DNA from 3 places in the Bacillus sp. AC266 genome. Region 2 is predicted to be linked to each of the others. Evidence: predicted binding sites of a transcription regulator. Region 2 holds the regulator's gene; each other region holds the start of a gene.

Region 1 (3,286 bases), on a different contig from region 2:
TAAACACTATCACCGCTACGAACAGTTACAATTTGGATCATGTGCTTGCCCCTTTCGGTAAAAGATTCACTGTTTTTATTTTATTTTTGATTCCACTGTATTATGATTAAATGTATGCAAGGTAGCAGAAGTGAAAGAAGGCGAATAGAAATGTTTGTAGCAGAACATGAAGTTGAAATCCGCTATGCGGAAACAGACCAGATGGGTGTTGTTTACCATTCAAACTATTTAGTGTGGCTGGAACTTGGGCGCACTAAACTTATACAAGAATTAGGATTTTCATATGTTGAAATGGAGAAAGAGGGAATTATTTCTCCTGTATTAGACTTGCAAATTTCATATCGTAAAGCGATGCGTTACGGCGAAAAAGCTATTGTGAAAACGTGGGTTGATACTGTGAGCCCGCTCCGCGTTGTATATGGATATGAAATTTATAATAGTGATGGCGAACTTTGTATTACTGCAAGCACGACGAATATTTGTGCGAAAAAAGAAGGTTTCCGCCCTGTATCATTTAAAAAATTATATCCTGAGTGGTATGCGAAATATGAGGAAATTAAAAAGAAATAAAGTGAAACTTTAATCAGTGGGGGTCTTACTACCCGCAAATAGCGGGATAAAAAAAGCGTGGCAGAAGCCACGCTTTTTTATTTTTCATAATTAAATTGAGGGAAATCATCACCGTCGTTAAGTGTAACTAATAAATTATGTCCATCGAAGAACCACTCATCATCGCCTTCAATAAAGAAGTTAATACCTTCTTCTTGAGTTTGAACAGCAGGGTGCGCAGGGTCATCTTTACGAATACCTAAAGAAAGTCCTTTTTGCACAGTACTGCAACCGCCGTATTGTACGAAAAGGCGTATTGTTTCACCCGATTGTAAGTTTAATTCGTTTTTATACCATTGTGCTGCTTCTTTTGTTACGGAAAGATTCATGTATAGTTCCTCCAAATTATGTTGCCTTTTCTTTTAGTATAAAAAATAACGCAAAAAGACGCTATTAATATGCTTCACGTTTTCTTTTTGCGTTATGTGGGTTACGATCTTATTTTTGCTTTTTTGAAAAGTTTGCTTTTGGTTCAGTTTTATTTATAATTCGTCCGATATTTGCACGGTGTTTATAAATAACCATACCTGCTAATAAACACATCGCAATAATGAAGATTTTATCCCCGCTAACAATGGATGCAATAACAGCAACGACAGCTGTTATCATAGAAGAAAGTGATACGTATCTTGTTGTAAATAAAAGGCTGAAAAAGACAACAGCTAATATTGCAAAAACAACTGGTGAATAGCATAATAGCACTCCAGCAGAAGTTGCAACTGCTTTCCCCCCGCGGAATTTTGCGAAAATCGGATAGACATGTCCAAGAACAGCGGCTAACCCAAACCATAGTGGGTGAATATCTGACCCGAAAATAATCGGTAGACCTGTTGCTAATGTACCTTTTAAAATGTCAGCAATTGTTACGATAAAACCTGCTTTTTTCCCTAATGTACGGAATGTATTTGTTCCGCCTAGATTACCGCTTCCATGCTCACGAATGTCGATTCCATAACCAATTTTTCCAACGACTAATGCAAATGGAATCGAACCGAGTAGATAGGCAACGATAAATAAAAGATATGTAATAACCATGAGTTCAGTCTCCTTTATACAAATGTGTTGATAAAGGGTAAAAAGAGTTTTTCCCATTTATTGTACCATACATTTGTAAAGAGCACATTTCTTTTTTATAAATGAAAAAGTCATTAATTTTTAAAAAAACTTTCACAGGAATGTTACATTTTTCACAGGAACAGAAGAACTATATGTTGTATGATTTTAATCAAAAGACAACAACATGTTGGTGGAGGGTTATGAATGTTGAAACAAAATGTACGTGGAGAAGAATTAATGAAAGTATTTGAGACAATTATCCACGGTAATGAACAAGATTTAATGCAGGAAAATGCAAATGTAGATGGTCGATCTCCAATGGGAGTAATGGGAACGTTCGCATCTGAGAGCGCAAAGTATTATGCAGTAGAAAAATTATTATCAGATCAAGTGAAAAAAGCGATAGATCAAAATATATTATATCCACATGATTTAGATTTTTATGCAACAGGAACGACGACTTGTTCGCAAATTCCGTTAGCGCAAATGCTAGCTAACGGTTTTCATACTGGACATGGACATATGAGACAACCGCAAGACATTAAAAGTGCGTTGGCGCTTTCTTCAATTATTTTTCAGGCGAATCAAAATATGCAGCACGGTGGTCAATCGTTTGCACTCTTTGATATTGATTTAGCTCCATATGTGAGAAAAACAGTAAAGAGACATAAAAAACGACTACAGTCATATCCGCTTACGAAAGAACAAATAGAGGAATTTGCATGGAAAGAGACAGAAAATGATACGTATCAGGCGTGTGAGGCTTTCGTTCATAATTCAAATAGTATGCATAGTAGGGGCGGGGGACAAGTACCATTTATTTCAATTAATTACGGAACAGACACATCGAAAGAGGGAAGACTTTTAATTAAGCAACTTTTAAAAGCGACGCAAGCTGGACTTGGTAAAGGAGAAACACCGATTTTTCCTATTCAAATTTTCAAAATGAAAAAAGGCGTGAACTTTGAAGAGTGTGATCCGAACTATGATTTATTTGAATTAGCGTTAGAAACGACCGCTGAGCGATTATTCCCTAACTTTTCGTTTTTAGATGCTCCGTTTAATGCTGTGCATTATGATGGTCGACCTGAAAGTGAAGTATGTTATATGGGGTGCCGTACTCGTGTTATGTCTAATATACATGGGGAAGAAACAGCAATTGGAAGAGGGAATTTATCGTTTACTTCTATTAATTTAGTAAAATTAGCGCTAATTAGTGGATCGAAAGAAGCGTTTTTTGAAGCGCTAAGTTATTATTTAGATTTAGGCGTTAAGCAATTATTAGAGAGATTTGCTTATCAATGTACAAAGAGAGCAAGAGATTTTCAGTTCTTATATTCACAAGGTGTATGGCGTGGTGGAGAGACGTTACAACCTGAAGATGCTGTGGCACCGATTTTAAAACAAGGGACGTTAAGTCTTGGTTTTATCGGTCTTGCAGAATGTTTAGTAGCGTTAACTGGAAAGCATCATGGAGAAAATGAAGAATCGTGGAAGCTTGGATATGAAATTATTTCCTTTATGAGAGAGAGCATGGATAAGGCGATGGAAGAACATCAACTCAATTTCTCTGTAATTGCAACGCCTGCAGAAGGTTTATCAGGTAAGTTTGTGAAAAAAG
Region 2 (3,286 bases):
AACGTAATAAATAAGTACATTCACAACCCCTGGCGTTAACTTTTGATTTATCATTACATCCTCAACGATTTGCAAGTCCGCTTTCGTCGCCTCTGCACCGCCTGAAATCTCTTTCAATAGTTGTTTTGGCGAGATTTCCTCTAACTGTTTCATTAGCATCTCTTCTTGCGTAGATGGCTCTTTCTCTTTCATTGTACGAGCAGCATGAGGTTGCACTCTTTCACTTAATACAGGTAACGCTTGACCATTTTCGAATTGATACCAATCGCGTGCTCCCTTCCGAAGCCTTTCGATATCAATTGTTTGCACTTCTGTCACTGCGCCAAGAACGATATTTTGCATCGATAACACATCCACACCGTACACATAAGCGAGTGTAATAACACATTCTCTCACTTGATCTGTAATCGCCTTTTTAGGAACAAGGGCTGATAGTCCGTCTACAAATAAAGAGAAATCAAAGAAATCGTTCCAAACTTTCGGAGCATCCCCATTCTCGTTACTTGGCATAATTGTCGTTTTCGGGATACGCAGTTCTTCTTGCGCATATTCAAACTGACCTGGGTTAAACGAATCAAATATATCGTTGAAGGAGCGCGTAACATTTTCATAAGAAGCAAAATCGAATTCTTCTTCTAAGAAATATTGCTTTACTTGGTTGTATTTTGTCCGACTCAAGCGATTATATAAAAAGATACTTAAAACAATATCATCAAAAAACTGCTTCGGAGATAAAGGTGGTTGCAATTCATATATAAACATCCGAATATCTTTTTCTTTCTTAATATATACATTTAAAAGACCAATCGCTTCTAACTTTACTCGTTCCCCATATATTTCAGGAAGTTGCATTTGCATAGTCACCATAAGGGAGTGATGTGTATTCTCTTTTCCAAACACACGATCTTGCTCTAACTCTCCCCATAGTGTCATGTATACGCTAAAAGCTCTACTACCTATTAACGGCTGATACAACATCGTTAATACTTTCCGGTCGTAATTATGTAACAACCCTTTCGCACTTACTTTATAACGATCAATCGGCAATAGCTCCATCCATGACTGTTTTTCCATTCTTGCTTTTCCTTTCTCTCATCCAATCTAGCCTACATTTCACTCGTTCTATCTTTATTATATAATTTATTAGCGAAAAAGAGCTATTAGCTTCCGCTTCTAGCTCTCTTATCTCGTTTACTTACAGTATATAAAGAGATTCCTTCTACTCTCTCTCTTTTTGCAGTATATCTTTTAATTCTTCAATAAATACATTTAAATCTTTAAATTGACGATACACAGAAGCAAAACGTACGTAAGCAACATCATCAATATCACGAAGTTCTTCCATAACAATTTCACCAATCATATCACTTTTCACTTCTGATATACCTAAGTTACGAAGTTCACGCTCCACACTTTGTGTTACTTCCTCTAACTGCCTTAAAGATACAGGTCTTTTTTCACACGCTTTAATTAAACCGCGTAAAATTTTCTCTTTATTAAACTCTTCTCGTGTTCCTTCTTTTTTAACAACGATAAGAGGTGATTCTTCTACTCTTTCAAATGTCGTAAAGCGACTTAAACAACTTTCACACTCTCTTCTTCTTCGAATAGAGCGCCCCTCGTCTACCGGACGCGAATCTAACACTCTTGTTCCATTATGAAAACAGGATGGACAACGCAATTCATTCACTCCTTTACACTATAATCTTTATTCTTTCGCTACTCACCTACATGTGAAAATATATATACAATATTATATAACTCATTCTTCTATAATGACCACTCTAAGTTATTACATATCGTGATCCTATTTTATATAAACTAAAAAAGAGGTGCATTATACACCTCTTTACATTTTAAATCAATTATGTTCTTTTTTAAAGAGCTTTTGTTTCTCTCTGCTTAATTTCGAAGCTACCAGTGCCTCGAGGAAGCTCGATGCTCTCACGCGTTTTCGCGTTTAAACCTTCTGCAATATATTCTGCAGCAACATTTGGATCAATACGATCCCCACAAGTATAAACATCAATACTTGCGTAACCGTGCTCCGGAAAGCTATGAATTGTTAAATGTGATTCCGAGATAATTACTACTCCACTTACACCTTGTGGTGCAAATTTATGAAAAGCAACCTCACGTACTTCAGCACCAGCTCTTAGTGCTGCATCCACAAATAATTGTTCAATATACGGCATGTCATTAAGCTTGTCGAAATCGCAATCCCAAAGTTCAGCAATCACGTGACGACCCATCGTATCCATAGTATCCATTCTACAGTTCCCCCTTGTAAATTTATTCTAACTGTTCGAATTGAAAACTAATTTGCAATTTGGCTTGCTCCACTACCACGGGGGAAAGTTAGTCCAGAGAGGTCCTAACCCTTTAAGTAGTGACTACGTACCTCAGCTCTTAAGTTTACGAGTGTTAGTATACTTTGTTTATTTTCATTTTGCAACAACAGTTTTTTCGATTTTCTGTCATATTTTCCTCTTTACTTTTCCCTAAAAAAAATTAATGATTCACGAATACAGTAATCCCAACGTTTCGTGGTATGTCCACTATTTAAAAATATACTTATATAATTTTTTTCCTTTTCAGAAAAAAATAAAAAAGAGGGCAAATTTTCACTTGCCCTCTCTCGTTCACTTAAATATGTTGCACATTTTTTTGTTTCGCTAATTCATCAACAACTAACGTTACAAGATCTACAACACGACGAGAGTAGCCCCACTCGTTATCATACCAAGCAAGTACTTTCACTTTACGATCACCCATTACCATTGTAGACAAACCATCAATAATAGCTGAGTGTGTATTTGTATTAAAATCGATAGACACTAAAGGCTCTTCGCAGAATTCTACAATTCCTTTTAATGCACCGTTTGCAACAGTTTTGAACGCTTCATTAATATCTTCAACTGTTACATCACGTTTTACGTCTACTACTAAATCAACAAGAGACACGTTTGGTGTTGGTACACGAAGGGCCATACCATGAAGTTTTCCGTTTAAGTGTGGAAGAACTTTTGCTAGCGCTTTTGCAGCACCCGTCGTTGTTGGAATGATAGACTGTCCGCAAGCACGCGCTCTTCTTAAATCTTTATGTGGGTTATCAATATTTTTTTGGTCATTTGTATAAGCATGAACAGTTGTCATTAAACCGTTTTCAATTCCGAACTGCTCATCTAACACCTTTACAACAGGCGCTAAACAGTTTGTTGTACAAGATGCATTTGAAATAACAGTATGCTTTGTAATATCTAATTGGTCTTCGTTCACACCAACT
Region 3 (3,286 bases), on a different contig from region 2:
TATAGAGTTCAGACCATATCTTCTTCTCGCCAAATTCTTCATTTAACCATTTATCATATGTTTGATGCACATGAATATGGCATAAACTATAATAAATGTATACACCCTTTGAATTTGGTTGTTTTGAGAAGCCAGGTTCGAGCTACTTAGTCACCTACATAGCCACTTGGTCGTTGAACCTTCTCCTTATCTAATAAATTTAGGAGCTCGGCTGCTGATTTCCTGCAATCTTGGATTTTCAGGGTTCGCTACGTAATTTCTTCGTAGTATCCTACCTTGATATACTCAGGCGTTCCAGCAATTGACCTGGTTTTATAGTTGAGCCATAAAGTTAACCCAACTGATTCGCATACGAAAACGAATCTTCAAGTAATTTCATAACAGGTACTACACCACTTGCGGCGTTATCAATACCTTTAATTTGCTCACCACGTGCACGTAGCTTAGATAAGTTTAAAGCTACTCCACCACCGATTTTCGATAATTGCATTGCAGTATTAATGTTAAAGCCGATTGAATTTAAGCTATCATCCATCTCTAACAAGAAACAAGACACCATTTCTCCTCTTCTGCTTCGTCCCGCATTTAAAAAGGTTGGTGTCGCTGGTTGGTAGTTTTGTTTTACAATCATGCTTGCGAAGTGTTTTGCCTTCGCAACATCACCGCGTCCTAAGTATAATGACACAATTGCTACACGATCTTCATAGCTTTCTAAGTATTGTTTTTGATCATTCGTTTTTAACGCATAATCTTTATAGAACTTAGATGCTGCCATATAAGATTGGAACTCGAAGTTTTCACCATAAGCGATGTTATAAACTCCTTCTACTTCCTCCAAGCTATACTCGTCCAGAACGTTGTAATAGTAATCATGTTCTTTCATATACTCCATTCGCTCTGCCACGCTATTAAAATGAACGGTATTCTCTCTAGCTTCTTCCATAAAGACTTCTAATGCCTCTTTATCTTTATGAAGCTGATAAAAACCGTCCTGCATTTGCGTGATTTCATTATTCAGTTCAATGTGTCGCAATCTCCCGCACCCTTTCTTTAAAATATTCTACATCATTATTTGTTCCAGATAACTCAAATTTTGATACAATAGGCACTTCATATTTAGTAGAGATTTTGTCAGCACTTGCACCAAACATGTCTCCCCAATTACGATTGCCACTTGCAGATACGCCTTTTAATTTTTCATTATTGCGTTCTAAAAAGTCTAAAACACGTTCCGGTACATTTCCAAAACCTGTTGTATACGTAATAAGAATAAAGTCTTCATCTAATACTAGAGCTTCATCAATTTGAACGGCCGGCATATTTAATTTGTGAATGAAACGCTTCACGTTTCCTGTCATAGAATCATATGCAACTAACATTTCCGACCCTCCCTCTCCAATCTATATTCTCTGTATGTCGTTTCTTGATTTCTCTATATATTGTATTACGTTTCAAAATAAGACACAAGATATATGTATAAATTCTTTCTTTTTTTAAATTTTACTTTTCGACATGACCGTCGATTTTTTTCAATACAAAGACTATGAAACAACATTCTAAAACTCATGTCAATAAAGTGCTTTTCAAAAAAGTTGTCAACGAATTTAACCTTATTTTTAAAAAAGTTACCAATATTTTTTGTCATAAAACAGTAAATGCTGGAGTAATATATTTCTCCAGCATCACGCAAAAAAGAACAGATATTAAACGATAATCTGTTCTAACAAACGATTACATTTATCAATTTTACTTTATTAAATATTATACATATTCTTTCGTTCCTCGTTACATACTAAAAGATAACTATTATAGAAAAAGATTATTATTATGGAACTTCAATTTATTTATGAAAAAAATTATTCAGGGTGCTCAATACGCAAAATATCTCTTACAAATATATGATGTGGATTCTCATCTTTATCGAGCATTGTACATATAGGAGCTTCTTCATCAAAGTATACGATCATTCCTTCTACGTACTGATATGTATGTTGAACTTGTACCGTTACTTTAATTTCTACTGCTTGTTCATACGCCCTTTTTATTTTCTGAAGCATTTTTGCTGAACATTTTCGTTTCTCTGGATACATAACCATTCCCATAAACCTATTCCCAGCTCTATCTTTCCACATATAATCCCAATGCGGCAATATGCCTTGTTTAAAATCCCCCATAATTCTCCTCTCCTTTATCTTCTATTTATGAACGTGGTGTTTCTGAATATGTATAAATTACCTGTCCACCGCGCTGTGCGTTCCCGATAATATGTTTAAAATCTTCTCGATTCACAACAACTTCTCTGAACGTATAAAATACATCTTTCTTCGCAACATACTCCTTTATTTCATCATTTTTCAGCTGATCCAAAATTGTATTTGCTAATTGTTTATCCATGTATTTCACCTCTCTGCAATATTTTATTCTATCGCATCTTCTATAGGTCCACAACGGTAAAATTATCCCGTTACTATTATGTAATTCACTTTCATTATTTTTATATCTATATCACTTTATTATATTCGCACTAAATATCATATACTAACATAGCTACTTCTCTATATCAAACTTTTTGATGCCCTGTATAACAAAGTTCCAAATCACTGTTTGATATTTTATTTTATGCTACAATATACATTTAGAACTAGGAGGGATACTATGATTCGGAAAGCAAAAAAGACAGATGCGGTAGAAGTAGCACCTTTATTGTATAACGCTCTGCACGAAATTGCTGAAAAAATCACAGGTAGCACAGTTGAAGCAAAAGTAATACTAGGACTTGAAACATGGTTCGTAAAAGAAAATAATCGATTGAGCTATGAAAACTGTTTAGTGGCTGAACAAGGTGGAAAGGTAGTTGGGGTTATTGTCGTTTATCACGGTAGTGACGCTGAACAACTTGATGCACCAATCCTACACTACTTAAGAGAACTACATGAAGACGAATCCATTACGTTAGAAAAAGAAGCTGAACTTGATGAGTATTATATTGACACGTTGTCAGTTTCAAGTATGTACAGTGGACGTGGTATTGGCTCTAAATTAATCGATGCAGCTGAACTTCATGCAACTGAAAAAGGGCATGAAAAAATCGCCTTACTTGTTAATTTAGAAAACAAACGCGCTTTTTCACTATATGAAAAACTTGGTTTCAAAGAAGATAAAACCGTTATGCTCGTCGGTGAACCGTATGCCCATCTAATAAAACCATTACGGTCATTGGTTTCTATATCTTAAAAGGACAATTCTTTTTTACTTGTTATGCAGGGAAAGAGGCTGCCAAAGGGAC

Evidence for each region. The regulator NrdR, encoded in region 2, represses ribonucleotide reductase genes. The targets are predictions, from matches to a motif close to AACACNATATATNGTGTT.
Region 1: AC0IXC_RS26570 (anaerobic ribonucleoside triphosphate reductase) is a predicted target of NrdR. The motif match lies at 1,810-1,827, and genes of this name have one in related genera.
Region 3: nrdI (class Ib ribonucleoside-diphosphate reductase assembly flavoprotein NrdI) is a predicted target of NrdR. The motif match lies at 1,429-1,446, and genes of this name have one in related genera.

What each region holds. Positions count from the first base shown of each region.
Region 1 is NZ_CEEDEC010000009.1:119,711-122,996, forward strand. Features, by position in the region: gene AC0IXC_RS26550 (glycoside hydrolase family 18 protein) at 1-41, opposite strand, end outside; gene AC0IXC_RS26555 (acyl-CoA thioesterase) at 151-570, shown strand; gene AC0IXC_RS26560 (HesB/YadR/YfhF family protein) at 648-938, opposite strand; gene plsY (glycerol-3-phosphate 1-O-acyltransferase PlsY) at 1,048-1,644, opposite strand; gene AC0IXC_RS26570 (anaerobic ribonucleoside triphosphate reductase) at 1,870-3,286, shown strand, end outside.
Region 2 is NZ_CEEDEC010000002.1:264,800-268,085, reverse strand. Features, by position in the region: gene AC0IXC_RS08900 (replication initiation and membrane attachment family protein) at 1-1,074, opposite strand, end outside; gene nrdR (transcriptional regulator NrdR) at 1,220-1,681, opposite strand; gene speD (adenosylmethionine decarboxylase) at 1,878-2,261, opposite strand; gene AC0IXC_RS08885 (glyceraldehyde-3-phosphate dehydrogenase) at 2,647-3,286, opposite strand, start outside.
Region 3 is NZ_CEEDEC010000003.1:549,090-552,375, forward strand. Features, by position in the region: partial or broken gene AC0IXC_RS16060 (ribonucleotide reductase N-terminal alpha domain-containing protein) at 335-1,033, opposite strand; gene nrdI (class Ib ribonucleoside-diphosphate reductase assembly flavoprotein NrdI) at 1,020-1,379, opposite strand; gene AC0IXC_RS16070 (hypothetical protein) at 1,857-2,174, opposite strand; gene AC0IXC_RS16075 (hypothetical protein) at 2,200-2,394, opposite strand; gene AC0IXC_RS16080 (GNAT family N-acetyltransferase) at 2,656-3,234, shown strand.